Regions from separate parts of the Neobacillus pocheonensis genome, predicted to be linked through region 2. Evidence: a T-box and tRNA genes for the amino acid it is inferred to sense, from the RefSeq annotation. Region 2 holds a T-box; the other holds one or more tRNA genes.

Region 1 (7,327 bases), on a different contig from region 2:
GAGGACTTAACCAAGTCATAGCAATATGAACAAGGTGAACTCGTTTTTACAAACTTCTTCTGGATTATCTAGTTTTGAGGGAATGAAATTTTTTAAAATTACCTCTTGAAAAATATTAAAAAGACATTATAATAAAATAGTGTCGTATAAATGGTCTGGTAATAATGGCGAGAAGGTCACACCCGTTCCCATACCGAACACGGAAGTTAAGCTTCTCAGCGCCGATGGTAGTTGGGGCATGCGCCCCTGTGAGAGTAGGACGTTGCCAGGCTGTTACACTATAATTATTCCGCAGTAGCTCAGTGGTAGAGCTATCGGCTGTTAACCGATCGGTCGTAGGTTCGAGTCCTACCTGCGGAGCCATTTATATGGAGAGCTGTCCGAGTGGCCGAAGGAGCACGATTGGAAATCGTGTAGGCGGGTAACCCTGTCTCAAGGGTTCAAATCCCTTGCTCTCCGCCATTTAAATTACTGATATGGCCCCTTGGTCAAGCGGTTAAGACACCGCCCTTTCACGGCGGTAACACGGGTTCGAATCCCGTAGGGGTCACCAAATAACTTTCATAAATTTGGAGGATTAGCTCAGCTGGGAGAGCATCTGCCTTACAAGCAGAGGGTCGGCGGTTCGATCCCGTCATCCTCCACCATAATTCATAAAATATTTTAATCGTCGCGGGGTGGAGCAGTCCGGTAGCTCGTCGGGCTCATAACCCGAAGGTCGCAGGTTCAAATCCTGTCCCCGCAATACGGTCTGGTAGTTCAGTTGGTTAGAATGCCTGCCTGTCACGCAGGAGGTCGCGGGTTCGAGTCCCGTCCAGACCGCCATTTTAAATGGAAATGGCTCAATAGAATTTATTAATATGGCTCAGTAGCTCAGTCGGTAGAGCAGATTGCTTACATCATCGATTAAGCTTCAGAGGCAATCTGCGAGAAAGAACGAGAGTTCTTTTGAGCAAAGGCCTTACCTCATATTAATTGTAGGAAATTGATTTAATATGGCTCAGTAGCTCAGTCGGTAGAGCAAAGGACTGAAAATCCTTGTGTCGGCGGTTCGATTCCGTCCTGAGCCACCATTTGATTCTATATTGCTGGCACCATAAATTGTATTGTGTATATTATATGTGGAGGGGTAGCGAAGTGGCTAAACGCGGCGGACTGTAAATCCGCTCCCTCCGGGTTCGGCGGTTCGAATCCGTCCCCCTCCACCATTTATAGGGGTATAGTTTAAAGGTAGAACGAAGGTCTCCAAAACCTTTGGTGTGGGTTCAATTCCTACTACCCCTGCCAATTATATTGTGGCGATTGTGGCGAAGTGGTTAACGCACCTGATTGTGGTTCAGGCATTCGTGGGTTCGATTCCCATCAGTCGCCCCATAATATTTTCAATAAAAATATTTCTAATTTGTTTTAACATTGGGCTATAGCCAAGCGGTAAGGCATCGCACTTTGACTGCGACATGCGTTGGTTCAAATCCAGCTAGCCCAGCCATTTTCGCGGAAGTAGTTCAGTGGTAGAACACCACCTTGCCAAGGTGGGGGTCGCGGGTTCGAATCCCGTCTTCCGCTCCAATAATTATATGGCGGCATAGCCAAGTGGTAAGGCAGAGGTCTGCAAAACCTTTACCACCGGTTCGAATCCGGTTGCCGCCTCCATAATTTTTATGTTTAGTTTAGTTTAGAACAGGTTATTATATTTAGCCGGGGTGGCGGAACTGGCAGACGCACAGGACTTAAAATCCTGCGGTAGGTGACTACCGTACCGGTTCGATTCCGGTCCTCGGCATTAGCTTTATTAAAACAATTTCATTACGCCGGTGTGGCGGAATTGGCAGACGCGCACGACTCAAAATCGTGTTCCTCTGGAGTGTCGGTTCGACCCCGACCACCGGTATCACAAAAACGTTTCTCATTTTTATGAGAAGCGTTTTTTATTTTGGATTGTATCTAAATTTCAAAAGTAATTGACAATTTTTTATCCCTCTTTTATATTCAGGTTAAGTTTATTAATGTTTAAGAGAAAACGAGACTCACACAATGTTCTTTATAATGAGCAAATGCGGGAGTTTTTTTCTATAATAAACACTCGTATAAAGGATGGGTGCCATGAAATCATTTACCTTTAAATCAGATGATGGTGTTGAAATTTTTACGAGAAAATGGGATTCAGAAAGTAAAACAAGGCCAAATGCAATTATTCAAATTGCTCATGGAATGGCCGAGCATATAGAGCGTTATGATAATTTTGCAAACGAATTAGTTTCCCATAACTTCATTGTATATGGCAATGATCATCGTGGACATGGAATAACTGCTCAATTAAATAATTGCAGCGGCTATTTTGCAGATGAGCAGGGATTTGAAAAAGTAGTACGCGATATGCATCTACTCACCACCAGAATAGAAAAAGAATATCCCGATGTCCCAATTATTTTATTTGGGCATAGTATGGGTTCATTTTTATCAAGACGGTATATTCAGTTATATGGGGATAATCTAGCTGGTGTAATATTGAGTGGGACTGGTGGTAATCCTGGAATCATGGGGAAAATCGGCCAGCTAATTGCTGCAAGGGAAATGAGAAAGAAGGGACCTCAGACACCTAGCTCACTGTTAAATAATTTGACGTTTGGAAGTTATAATAAAGGTTTCAAACCCACCCGTACAGAATTTGATTGGTTAAGTAGGGAAGACCGAGAAGTTGATAAGTATATTGAGGATCCTATGTGTGGTGGAATATTCACTTCAGGTTTCTTTAATGATTTACTTACAGGAATTGAATCCATTAATAAACCAGAAAACCTTAAGATGATTCCTACTAAATTACCAATCTTCTTAATTTCTGGCAGGGAAGATCCTGTTGGAAGTAATGCCAAAGGTGTTTTGAAAACATTTAAGGCATATCAACAGGCAGGAATTGAAGATGTAACTTATCAGTTGTATGAAGGTGCTCGTCATGAGATATTGAATGAAACGAATAAAGAAGATGTTTATGCTGATATTATCAATTGGATTGGGAGACATGTTTGAGTACAGCACCGGGCACTCTGAGCCATTGATAGTGCCCGGAGGATTACTTTTTAGTAAGTCCTGGGCACTATGAACGCATGTTGTTTCCCATAAATTATGTTTTTCTATTTTATTCGACAAAAACTGCAGATATCACTTGACTTTATGAAGAATTGGGTTTAATATTATAAAAGTCAACACGATATTTAAATCTTGTATATAAATGCGGGTGTAGTTTAGTGGTAAAACCTCAGCCTTCCAAGCTGATGTTGTGAGTTCGATTCTCATCACCCGCTCCATACATATTAACTAACGCAGTGTACCGTTTCAATGGAGAACGATGCATTGCGTTTTTTTATTATCAACCCAAAACTCGAAACGTACCTTCTCCGCCGTGTATTTGAATAAACATATTCATTAACGATTCCGTCAGTCTATTAGCATTTTCCAAATCTGTTGATGGTCTCAAATAAATAATTTGAAGAGCATTTTTGGTATCTAAGGTTACTGGTGTTCTTACAGAATCAACGAAAGGACTCCCAAACGGTCCAATCAAATCAGATGCTATTATAAGCCGGTCCAATGAATTAGAGCGACCATTTAATCCAATGTACTCCTGGCCCTCCACACCTACCCGAACCTCCACAGGTCCTTCCAAACAATCCAGATCGTAAATACCGATAGGAACTTGATATTGTAACGAGAAAAAATTATTAATATCAATTGCACTTTGAACAGATGAAAGATAATTTTGCTTTTGAATCCTCTTGAAAAGAGCCTCCGCAGAAGGACGGTACCGATTTGGATCCTTGCCAAGCTTTTTAAAAATAGAACGCCATTCTTTAATGCCGGGAAAATCCGTTACCGTTTTATCCTCTAATTCAAAAAATATAGACTCCTGAAACATCTGGAGTCGTCCCTTAAGCATTTGTGGTGAATCACCAACCGTAATCCCCTTATATTCGATAACGCCTAATTTAAAATTAGGAATCTCCATGAAAAGGTCTGATGAAACTTGAATTTCCAACATTCCCACCTCCAAAAATCATTGAAAATAGTTTATCATAAAGTGATGTCCTAACAATAATTAAACGACCTCTAAAATAGATCAATATTCGGGAAGGGTGGGGAAAAAAGTGGAGATTAACAAATTGAAAGAGGAACTTATTGCTTACAGTAAAGAAATCGGTATTGATAAAATCGGTTTTACTAGCGCTGACCCATTCACTGAGTTGAAAAATCGACTAACAAAACAACAAGAACTTGGATACCAATCTGGTTTTGAAGAGCCTGATATTGAGAAACGAGTTAATCCATCTAATCTTCTGGAAGAACCTAGATCCATTATTTCGATTGCCCTCGCATATCCTTCCAAAATGAATGAACGGGTTGAAAGTAAAAAGGGAGAAAGAAGAGGGATTTTTAGCAGGGCTTCATGGGGCCTGGATTATCATCATATTCTCAAAGACAGGCTCCAAAAGCTGGAAGAGTTTATTTTATCAAAGGTACCGGAAGCTCGTTTAAAATCAATGGTCGATACAGGCGAGCTCTCAGATCGTGCGGTTGCAGAAAGAGCAGGAATTGGCTGGAGCGGGAAAAACTGCGCCATTATCACCCCTGAATTTGGCTCCTATGTTTATTTAGGTGAAATGATTACCAGCATCCCATTTGTGCCAGATACACCAATAGAAGATCAATGTGGGACCTGCACAAAATGTTTGGAAGCCTGCCCAACAGGTGCATTGATCCAGGGAGGGCAAATTAATGCACAACGTTGTATTTCATTTTTAACGCAAACAAAAGGAATTATTCCAGATGAGTTTAGAGAAAAGATTGGAAATCGCATTTATGGCTGTGACTCCTGCCAAACAGCTTGTCCTCATAATAAGGGAAAAAACTTTCATTTTCATAAAGAAATGGAGCCAGACCTTGAGATTGCAAAACCATTATTAAGACCGATATTAAAATTAAGTAACCGTGAATTTAAAAATCAGTTTGGTTCTGTAGCAGGATCGTGGAGAGGGAAAAAGCCAATTCAACGGAATGCCATTATCGCTCTTGCCCATTTTAAGGATGAAACGGCAGTCCCCGATTTAATTACCATTTTAGAAAATGAACCAAGCGCTGCAATAAAAGGGACGACAGCCTGGGCACTTGGTAAAATTGGCGGTGAAACCGCAAATGCAGCATTGAAAAAGGCAAAAGAGCAGGAAACCGACATAGAAGTGCAAATTGAGATTGAAAAAGGATTAAGCTTTAAAAATTGATCTATCGGAGCGGCCAAAGGGTTTCGCTCTTTTTTTTCATCTTCTTTCATATGTATGAAAGGAAAGGGGTGAAGAAAATGCGTGAAATTCTTCAGGAACTATTTGAAAAAAGGGCACAGCAATTTGTTGCGAACCATAGAAGTCCTAAGGATTATTTTTCAAAAGCAGAGAGGAAACTAGAATCATTAGCAAAAAGGTCTGCAGAAATCGTGAAAGTGAAGGCAGCTGGAAGGATTATCGAAAAAACGAATGAAGAGGAATTCCAATCTATAAGATACAATGCACATTATCAATATTTAATTAAACAAAAAGGCAATCTTTACATGGAGGAAGAAGTTGAAGAAAGATTAGCCAAATTTTATAAGGAAACATTAATAATGGATGGGGAGATAAAGCCTGTAGAAAATGGATCCCTACATGTGGGGGATTCTCAGCCTTTCATTGCTGATAACCATGACCGCTTAAGTTTTCAATATAACCGCTTAAAAGCAATTCAATATGCTGAACGCTGGTGGAATAGCTATAATCCTGCCTATAAAAAGTTTGAAAATGATTGTACGAATTTTATCTCCCAATGTCTCCATGTAGGCGGAGCGCCTATGAGAGGCTACCCGAGCCGTGGTGCTGGATGGTGGATGCAAAATCATAACTGGAGTTTTAGTTGGGCCATTGCTAACTCATTAAGATTGTATTTATCTAACTCAACAATCGGTTTAAGGGCAAAGCAAGTTAGTAGTCCTGACCAATTGGTATTAGGAGATGTAATTTGCTATGATTTTGAAGGGGATGGCAGGTTCAACCACAATACGATTATCACGGCTAAGGATGCAAATGGAATGCCGTTAGTTAATGCACACACGTACAATAGCCGAATGAGATATTGGGCATATGAGGATTCTTCAGCCTATACACCGAATATTAAATATAAGTTTTACCATATCCTCGATTGAGGCACTAATGTTGAAAGCAGTCAACATAGTGGTATAATTTTTTATAGAGTTATTTATCTGAGGTGAAATTCGTGTCCATACATGTAGTACTATATCAACCACAAATCCCATCTAATACAGGAAATATTGCCAGAACTTGTGCAGGAACCGATACCAATTTACATTTGATTCGGCCACTCGGCTTTTCAACAGATGATAAGATGTTAAAAAGAGCGGGCTTGGATTATTGGGAGCATGTAAATATTGTATATTATGATTCATTAGAGGAGTTTTACGAAAAAAATGCTGGCGGGGAATTTTTCTACCTAACAAAATTTGGACAAAAGCCGCATAGTAGTTTTGATTACAGCAATCCAGAGAAAGATTATTATTTTATCTTTGGGCGTGAAACGACGGGTCTTCCAAAGGACGTTATTGAAAAAAATAAAGAGGTTAGTTTAAGGATTCCAATGAATGAAAACATTCGCTCACTAAACCTCTCCAATACAGCAGCAATACTAATTTATGAAGCACTGCGCCAGCAAGACTATGCCCATTTAAAGTAAACAAAGGAGGCCTATTATTAGGGACCTCCTTTCGTTTATAGAAAGGAACAAAGATATGAACAACGTTATTGAAACCATTCTTAATCATCGCTCACTCCGGCACTTTGAGGACAAGCCTTTAACTAACGAGCAAATCAGGACAATTGTATCGTGTGCCCAATCAGCATCAACCTCAAGCTTTATTCAAGCTTACTCAATCATTGGTGTAAAGGATAAGGAGAAGAAAAGAAAGTTAGCTGAACTAGCAGGCAACCAAGAATATGTAGAGAAAAACGGACATTTTTTTGTTTTTTGTGCAGACCTGTTTCGCCATACCCTTATTGGAGAAAAAGAACAAAAAGATGTGAGCCTATCGATTGAAAGTACGGAGAAATTTATGGTTTCTCTCATCGATGCTTCGCTAGCAGCACAAAATGCCGCTATTGCTGCGGAATCTCTGGGACTAGGAATTTGTTACATAGGTGGTATTCGCAATCAGCTGGAAGAGGTTCAAAAGGTATTAAAAACACCAGAGCGTGTAATTCCTTTGTTTGGACTAGCTGTTGGATATCCCACAAAA
Region 2 (7,327 bases):
ATCCCTCAGCTATTTATTCTAAGTATTCTTATTTTCATAATGGCAAAAGCAATGCCTGGTGATGCATTGACAGGTCAATTGGTTAGCAATCCAAAGATGGACGCAAAAACCATTCTCGAATTAAAACAAAAATTAGGGATGTTCGACCCTCCCTATGTACAATATGTTAGATGGATAAAAGGACTGGTACATGGCGACCTAGGATTATCCATGATTCATCAAACAAAAGTAACACATTTATTAGCAGGAAGAATGTGGAATACAGTTCTTTTATCCGGAGCCATCCTCATCCTAAGTTATCTAATTTCAATCCCACTTGGAATAGTTGGAGGCAGATGGACTGATTCTTGGGCTGATAAAATGATCGTTGGTTACAATTATTTAACTTTTGCTACGCCATTATTTATCTTGGCGCTTATCGTATTGTTTATTTTTGGATTTATTCTTGGATGGTTTCCAACCAGTGGAAGTGTAGATATTCGGGTAGAAAATGGCACATTTGCTTACTATATGAGCAAGTTGGATCATTTGATTCTCCCGGCGTTTTCAGGAGCAATTGTTAGTACAACCGTAACCATTCAATATTTACGAAATGAAATTATCGATACAAAAATAAAAGATTTTGTAAAAACAGCCAGAGCAAAAGGGGTCAATGAATCAAAGGTTTATACAAACCATATTTTGCGAAATTCCTTTTTACCGATTGCTGCTTTTCTTGGTTATGAAATTGTCTATTTAATTGGCGGATCCGTTTTCTTAGAAACGATTTATGGATACCCGGGAATTGGGCAGTTGTTCGTTTCCTCCATCCTTCAACGTGATTTCAGTGTCGTTACTGCACTTGTTATGATATTTGGTTTAGCTACATTAATAGGAACATTATTATCTGATATCATTTTAAGTGCTGTCGATCCGCGTATCAGGATTGAATAACAGGGATGAGAGGGGGATCATCATGAAAGTCGAATTTACCGGTACAAAAGAACATAAAGTAAAGAAAGAAAAAAGCTCTGGCGCTTTTTCAGTTATGTGGAGAGAAATGGTAAAGGATAAAAAGGCGATTGGGTCGTTGATCCTACTAGGGCTCATTCTTATATTAGTTTATGGAGCTTCTCTTTTGTTAGATCAAGAGAAAATCGTGACAGTAGATTTATTATCGATTTACTCACCTCCATCCTCCGAACATTTACTTGGAACGGATTATGGTGGAAGAGATATACTAGGACAGTTAATCATTGGAGCCAAAAATTCATTTACAATCGGCTTATGTATTACCTTGTTAACCGGTTGTTTCGGCCTTTGTGTAGGAATATGTGCAGGTTACTTCGGTGGAACGGTTGACAATATTATCATGCGAATTATCGATTTTGTTCTTATTCTTCCAACCTTAATGCTAGTTATTGTTTTTGTGACAATCGTACCAGATTACAATGTTTACACGTTTATACTGATTATGAGTGCGTTTTTGTGGACAGGTAAAGCAAGATTAATACGTTCAAAAACTCTTGCTGAAAGAGAACTCGATTATGTCCAAGCTTCCAAAACACTTGGTACACCTAATTGGAAAATCATGTTTCGTGAAGTGCTGCCAAACTTAAGTTCTATTATTATCGTGAATTTAACACTAAATCTTGCTGGAAATATTGGAATTGAGTCTGGTTTAACCTATTTAGGATTCGGTTTACCGGAAAGCACACCAAGCTTAGGGACTCTAGTGAGTTATGCCTCAAATCCGGATGTTCTCCAAAATAAATGGTGGATTTGGTTACCTGCATCATTGCTTATTTTAGTAATGATGTTATGTATAAATTTCATTGGCCAAGCGTTAAAACGTGCAGCCGATGCAAGACAAAGACTAGGATAATAAAGGGGGAAAGGAAGAATGAAGAAAAAATATTTATTCAAGCTTTTCAGTTTCATGGCTTTACTCGTATTAGTTTTATCCGCTTGCAGCAATTCAACAGGCGGGAGCGGTAAGAAAACAGAAACATCAAATGGTAAGCCGAAAGAAAACATTGGGAACTTTCCATTAGTAGTGAAGAATGATAAGAATGCAATAAATGATGGCTCTCTAACCTATGGTTTAGTATCGGATACCCCATTTGAAGGCACTTTAAACTATGCTTTTTATGATGGAAATCCAGATTTCCTCGTTCTTCAATTTTTTGATGAGCCATTATTTTCAACAAATGGAGACTATGAATATACAAATGATGGTGCTGCCACATATGAAATGTCTAAAGACAATAAAACGATTACTGTAAAAATTAAAGACAATGTAAATTGGACTGATGGAAAGCCAGTAACTGCTCAAGACTATGAATATTCATTCCTGGTAATTGGAAATAAGGATTACACTGGGGTCCGATACGGTGACGCCATTATTCAAAGTATTGTAGGAATGAACGAATACCATGAAGGAAAAGCTCAAAATATCTCAGGTATCAAAATTATCGATGATAAAACCCTTTCGATTACATTTACACAAGCAAATCCATCGTTATTAACTGGCTTATGGCCATACGCGCTTCCTAAGCATTACCTAGGTGATGTTGCCATTAAGGACTTAGCAAAGTCGGATAAAATTCATAAAGATCCTATTGGTTTTGGACCGTTTAAAATTAAAAAGATGGTCCCAGGAGAATCCGTTGAATATGAACGTAATGATGACTATTATGCAGGAAAGCCAAAATTAAAGAGCGTTGTATTAAAAGTTGTTAATCCTAAAGTTATTTTACAATCAATGAAAAAAGGTGAAGTTGATATTGCTGAATACCCAGTAGACCAATATGCGGCCGCAAAAGGGTCTAAAAACTTCCAATTCCTTGGAAAAATCGATTTAGCCTACAGTTATATTGGCTTTAAATTAGGTCATTGGGATGCCGATAAGGGTATTAACGTCATGGATAATCCAAAGTTCCAAGACAAACGTTTACGTCAGGCAATGGCTTATGCTTTAGATCAAAAATCAGTCGGTGATAAAATTTACAATGGTTTACGGTTCCCGGCAACTTCATTAATTCCACCTTCCTTCCCTAGTTGGTCTAGCAACAATGCCAACCCAATTGGTTATGACCCAGCAAAAGCAAAAAAACTATTGGATGAAGCAGGTTATAAGGATGTAGATGGCGATGGACTCCGTGAAGATCCGAAAGGTGAAAAATTTCATATCAATTTCTTGGCAATGAGTGGAGGAGATGCAGCTGAACCACTAGCAAAATTCTATATTCAATCATGGAAAAATGTTGGTTTAGATGTATCTCTTAATGATGGCCGTTTAGCAGAATTCAACTCATTCTATGATATGGTTCAGAACGATGACCCTAAAGTAGAGGTTTTCCAGGCTGCATGGAGCACAGGTACCGATGTTGATCCATACGGACTATATGGTAAAGATGTACCATTTAACTTCTCACGTTTTATTAGTGAGAAAAACGATCAGTTATTAGCTGATGGTCATTCCGAAAAAGCATTTGACCATGATTACCGTAAGAAAGCCTACGAAGATTGGCAAAAATTCATGAACGATGAAATGCCGGTAATTCCAACATTGTTCCGTTCAGTAATTACCTCGGTTAATAATCGTGTAACAGACTATTCAGTGGATCCAAAAGATAGCAGCTTTGTATGGTCTAAAGTTGGTGTCTCAAGCAAGACTCCAGATGTAGAATAATAATATAGAAAGAGATGATCTTCATTTAGGATCATCTCTTTTTTTTGTCAAAACACAATTAGGGAAAATATTATTATGTTATCTGGAGCAAAATATATATAAAGGAATAATTTAACTTATGTCTGCCCATACTGATTGACAAATAGTTTCTTGAAGTGAGGGGATGTACGATGTTGTATCTTCATGATGTTTGGGTAAATTGGTTTGAAGGTGAAGAAAACGGTTATAATGTTTGCCACTTTCATGAATGGCGTAAGGATGACGGAGTGGAACTATTAGATCAGGTTCCACTGTTAAAAGTCGAACCTATTCTATTTAACTATATTGAAAATGATTTGTCAGAGTTACCTCAACAACTTCTAGATGATATTTATCAAAAAGCATACTTAAGGAAAAATCATGAAAGAGTCCAGTTAGATTATTGCTTTGTGGTAACAGATGGGGTAGGGATACTTGCCATTGATACAATTGGATATAATATCCCAATAAGGAAAAGCAGACTAATCCCAAGACAGGAACAGCTTGTGTATGAAATGATTGGGACACATGATGCCCAGAAATATCATTTCTATCAACAGCCAAGAACGAAAGATTTCCATATTCTCTCCCCAGAACCAGAACTAATGAGAGGATTAACCCGAAAAGAACGACAATTAAAACAACTGTTATTTATGGCGCTTGATCAACTTCTTTCATCTAATAATGAAGCAGAGATTCGCTATTGGTTCACCGAGTGGTGCCCAGAACAGTATTCCACCATTCAAGAGCTGAATTTTGAAGAAGCTTGGGAACAGTTGTTTGACGAAGCAAAATACGGCTGGTCCAAAAAGCACGAGACATTTTGTGAAAATTTAATTAAAGGTCAGCCATTTTTTGAAAAACTATGGGAAATGGAACATGGTCCAAAAGTAAACTAAAAGCCTGACCCAAAAGGTGTGTCACATATACCTTTTGTGGATCAGGCTTTTTTGTATTTATCTCCTTTTTCTTCCAAGCCCCATTGCACGTTCCATTTTCTTTAGTGTTTTTGTAGCAACAAGGTTTGCTTTTTCAGCACCGCGGTCTAAAATATCATCAAGCTCAGACGATTCCATTAAATGAAAATACTTTTCTTGAATCGGCTTAAAGAAATTTACAACTACTTCTGCTAAATCACCTTTGAAATCCCCATAGCCTTTACCATGATACATTTCCTCAAGCTCTTGAATCGATTGTCCTCCTAATATGGAATAAATGGATAAAAGATTTGAAATACCAGGTTTATTTTCCTTGTCTAGTTTTACGATTCCTTCCGAATCGGTTACAGCACTTTTGATTTTTTTCTCCATTTGTTTTGGATCGTCCAAAAGCGTAATGGATGCTTTTTGATTTGGATCAGATTTGCTCATTTTTTTCGTAGGCTCTTGGAGTGACATAATACGTGCGCCAACCTTAGGAATACTAATTTCAGGAATGGTTAGAATGTCATTGTATTTTTTATTAAATCTTTCTGCTAGATCTCGGGTTAATTCTAAATGCTGCTTTTGATCTTCTCCAACTGGAACAAGATCTGTGTTATACAATAAAATATCTGCTGCCATCAGCGGTGGATAAGTTAACAAACTTGCGGAAACAGCTTCTTTCCCAGCTGATTTATCTTTAAATTGAGTCATTCTTTCTAATTCTCCGATATATGAAACACATTGCATCATCCATCCTGCCTGAGCATGTGCAGGGACTTCCGATTGAATAAATAAGGTTGCTTTTTCCGGATCAATTCCTACTGCGAGATACAATGCAGCTAAGCTGCGAATGTTTTTACGAAGAGTCACCGGATCTTGTGGAACGGTTATTGCGTGCTGATCAACGATACAAAAGAAGCAATTGTAATCATGCTGTAAGTCCACGAATTGTTTCAATGCTCCAATATAGTTCCCAAGTGTAATCGTTCCACTCGGCTGAATTCCTGAAAATATTGTTTTCATTTCATTTCCTCCTAAAAAATCTAAATAAAAAACCATTCATCCCTAAAAACAATAGGGACGAATGGTTTCGCGGTACCACCCTAAATTACTCAAAATGAGTCACTCAGTTCCATAATCAATTAATGGGTTGATTAGGATTCCTTATTAACGCAAGGAAAACGTCTACTCCTACTATTGGTTCCAAAAATGGAAGGGTTCAGAAAGAAGCTCCAAAGTCCATTCAGTACTTTTTCGTGTTTGTTTCCACCAACCACAAACTCTCTGCATCGAAAAATAGTACATACTACTCTTTATCATCGCTTTATTGCCATTATTCATTTACTCACATTATAAATGAAGTGCATATTTAATTTCAAGTCAGCAAAAAATAATAGGCGAAGAGGGCAACTAGCATCAAAGCCCCATTCACAATTCCATTAAATAGAAGCGGTTTTTGATTTATGGTAACAAGCTCTGATAATCCCGGGATTTCATCAAATTTTTTGTGCTTATGTCCCCTTGAAAATGCAAGTGTAAAGGATCTTGAAATGACATCATAAAATCCACTATTGATTGTATATACCAGCAAGGAGGTTAAAATGAAAGCGGCTGAGATGTAAAAAGATATATTGATATAGCTTAATAATGAAATTTTATGATTGAAAATAAAGGACAAGACAAAAATGGAAAGTTGTGTAAACGCTACCATTAATATTCTTTTTCTAAGAATTGAATTCACATGCAAACCTCCAAAACATTGATTTAATAAGAAAAACATAGCTATATTATACCCAAAAATCACAATAAGTCTAAATTATAACACAGGAAATTGTAATGTTTACGTAAAGGTTGTTTCTAATCTGTAAATTAATTTTCAAAAAGTAATGTACAATTAGTTGAAAATATGTATAATAGAGAATGTAGTAATTTTTCAGAATAATAGAAAAGGGAGGTCTACTAGTGAAGAAATCTAAACTTTCACTACTACTAGTACTATCACTAGTTCTTAGCATGTTCCTAGCAGCTTGCTCTGGCGGTAAGGACACAAGCAAGGATACTAGCAAAGACACAGGCAAGGACAAAGGCGCTGCAACAGAGCAATTAGCAGACACTCAAGAACTTAATGTTTTAGAATCTGCTGAAATTCCATCATTGGATAGTGTTATGAACCAAGACGTTCTTGGTGGTACCATTTTAGGAGCAATTAACGAAGGTCTATACCGTTTAGATCCAGACCAAAAGGTTATCCCAGGTGTTGCTGACGGTATGCCAACTTATAATGATGACAAAACAGTTTTAACAATTAAATTGAAAAAAGATGCAAAATGGTCTAACGGAGACGCTGTAACTGCAGAAGACTTCGTGTTTGCATGGCAACGTGCAATCGATCCAAAAACTGCTTCTCCTTACGGTCCATACTTCATGATGGGCAAAATCAAAAACGCAACTGAAATTACTGAAGGTAAAGCAAAACTTGAAGACTTAGGAATTAAAGCGATTGACCCTAATACATTAGAAATCACTTTAACAGGTCCAATTCCTTACATTGAGTCTTACCTAACATTCTCATTGTTCTACCCTCAAAATAAAAAGTTCGTTACTGAAAAAGGCGCAGACTTTGCAAAGGATGCTGCTAACCTAGTATACAACGGACCATTCAAAATGACTAAGTGGGATGGCCCAACTGCAACTGAATGGGTAGTTGAAAAGA

The links. A T-box is a leader RNA that pairs with one kind of tRNA and senses whether it is charged. The one in region 2 lies ahead of trpS (tryptophan--tRNA ligase), so its partner is inferred to be a tRNA-Trp.
Region 1: it has a tRNA-Trp gene. The T-box ahead of trpS (tryptophan--tRNA ligase) is inferred to sense a tRNA for this amino acid. The anticodon was not compared.

The regions. Positions count from the first base shown of each region.
Region 1 covers NZ_JBCNAD010000012.1:6-7,332, forward strand. Annotated here, with positions in the region: rRNA gene rrf (5S ribosomal RNA) at 155-271, shown strand; tRNA gene ABES02_RS06620 (tRNA-Asn) at 289-363, shown strand; tRNA gene ABES02_RS06625 (tRNA-Ser) at 371-462, shown strand; tRNA gene ABES02_RS06630 (tRNA-Glu) at 479-553, shown strand; tRNA gene ABES02_RS06635 (tRNA-Val) at 572-647, shown strand; tRNA gene ABES02_RS06640 (tRNA-Met) at 672-745, shown strand; tRNA gene ABES02_RS06645 (tRNA-Asp) at 749-825, shown strand; tRNA gene ABES02_RS06650 (tRNA-Phe) at 998-1,073, shown strand; tRNA gene ABES02_RS06655 (tRNA-Tyr) at 1,124-1,208, shown strand; tRNA gene ABES02_RS06660 (tRNA-Trp) at 1,214-1,287, shown strand; tRNA gene ABES02_RS06665 (tRNA-His) at 1,299-1,374, shown strand; tRNA gene ABES02_RS06670 (tRNA-Gln) at 1,415-1,489, shown strand; tRNA gene ABES02_RS06675 (tRNA-Gly) at 1,495-1,569, shown strand; tRNA gene ABES02_RS06680 (tRNA-Cys) at 1,580-1,653, shown strand; tRNA gene ABES02_RS06685 (tRNA-Leu) at 1,698-1,783, shown strand; tRNA gene ABES02_RS06690 (tRNA-Leu) at 1,811-1,891, shown strand; gene ABES02_RS06695 (lysophospholipase) at 2,104-3,027, shown strand; tRNA gene ABES02_RS06700 (tRNA-Gly) at 3,232-3,305, shown strand; gene ABES02_RS06705 (B3/B4 domain-containing protein) at 3,368-4,033, opposite strand; gene queG (tRNA epoxyqueuosine(34) reductase QueG) at 4,143-5,273, shown strand; gene ABES02_RS06715 (amidase domain-containing protein) at 5,351-6,223, shown strand; gene trmL (tRNA (uridine(34)/cytosine(34)/5-carboxymethylaminomethyluridine(34)-2'-O)-methyltransferase TrmL) at 6,295-6,768, shown strand; gene nfsA (oxygen-insensitive NADPH nitroreductase) at 6,824-7,327, shown strand, end outside.
Region 2 covers NZ_JBCNAD010000038.1:26,378-33,704, forward strand. Annotated here, with positions in the region: gene opp4B (oligopeptide ABC transporter permease) at 1-933, shown strand, start outside; gene ABES02_RS20370 (ABC transporter permease) at 956-1,864, shown strand; gene opp4A (oligopeptide ABC transporter substrate-binding protein) at 1,883-3,673, shown strand; gene ABES02_RS20380 (YjbA family protein) at 3,844-4,590, shown strand; gene trpS (tryptophan--tRNA ligase) at 4,648-5,637, opposite strand; T-box leader at 5,688-5,943, opposite strand; gene ABES02_RS20390 (DUF3899 domain-containing protein) at 5,990-6,355, opposite strand; gene ABES02_RS20395 (peptide ABC transporter substrate-binding protein) at 6,577-7,327, shown strand, end outside.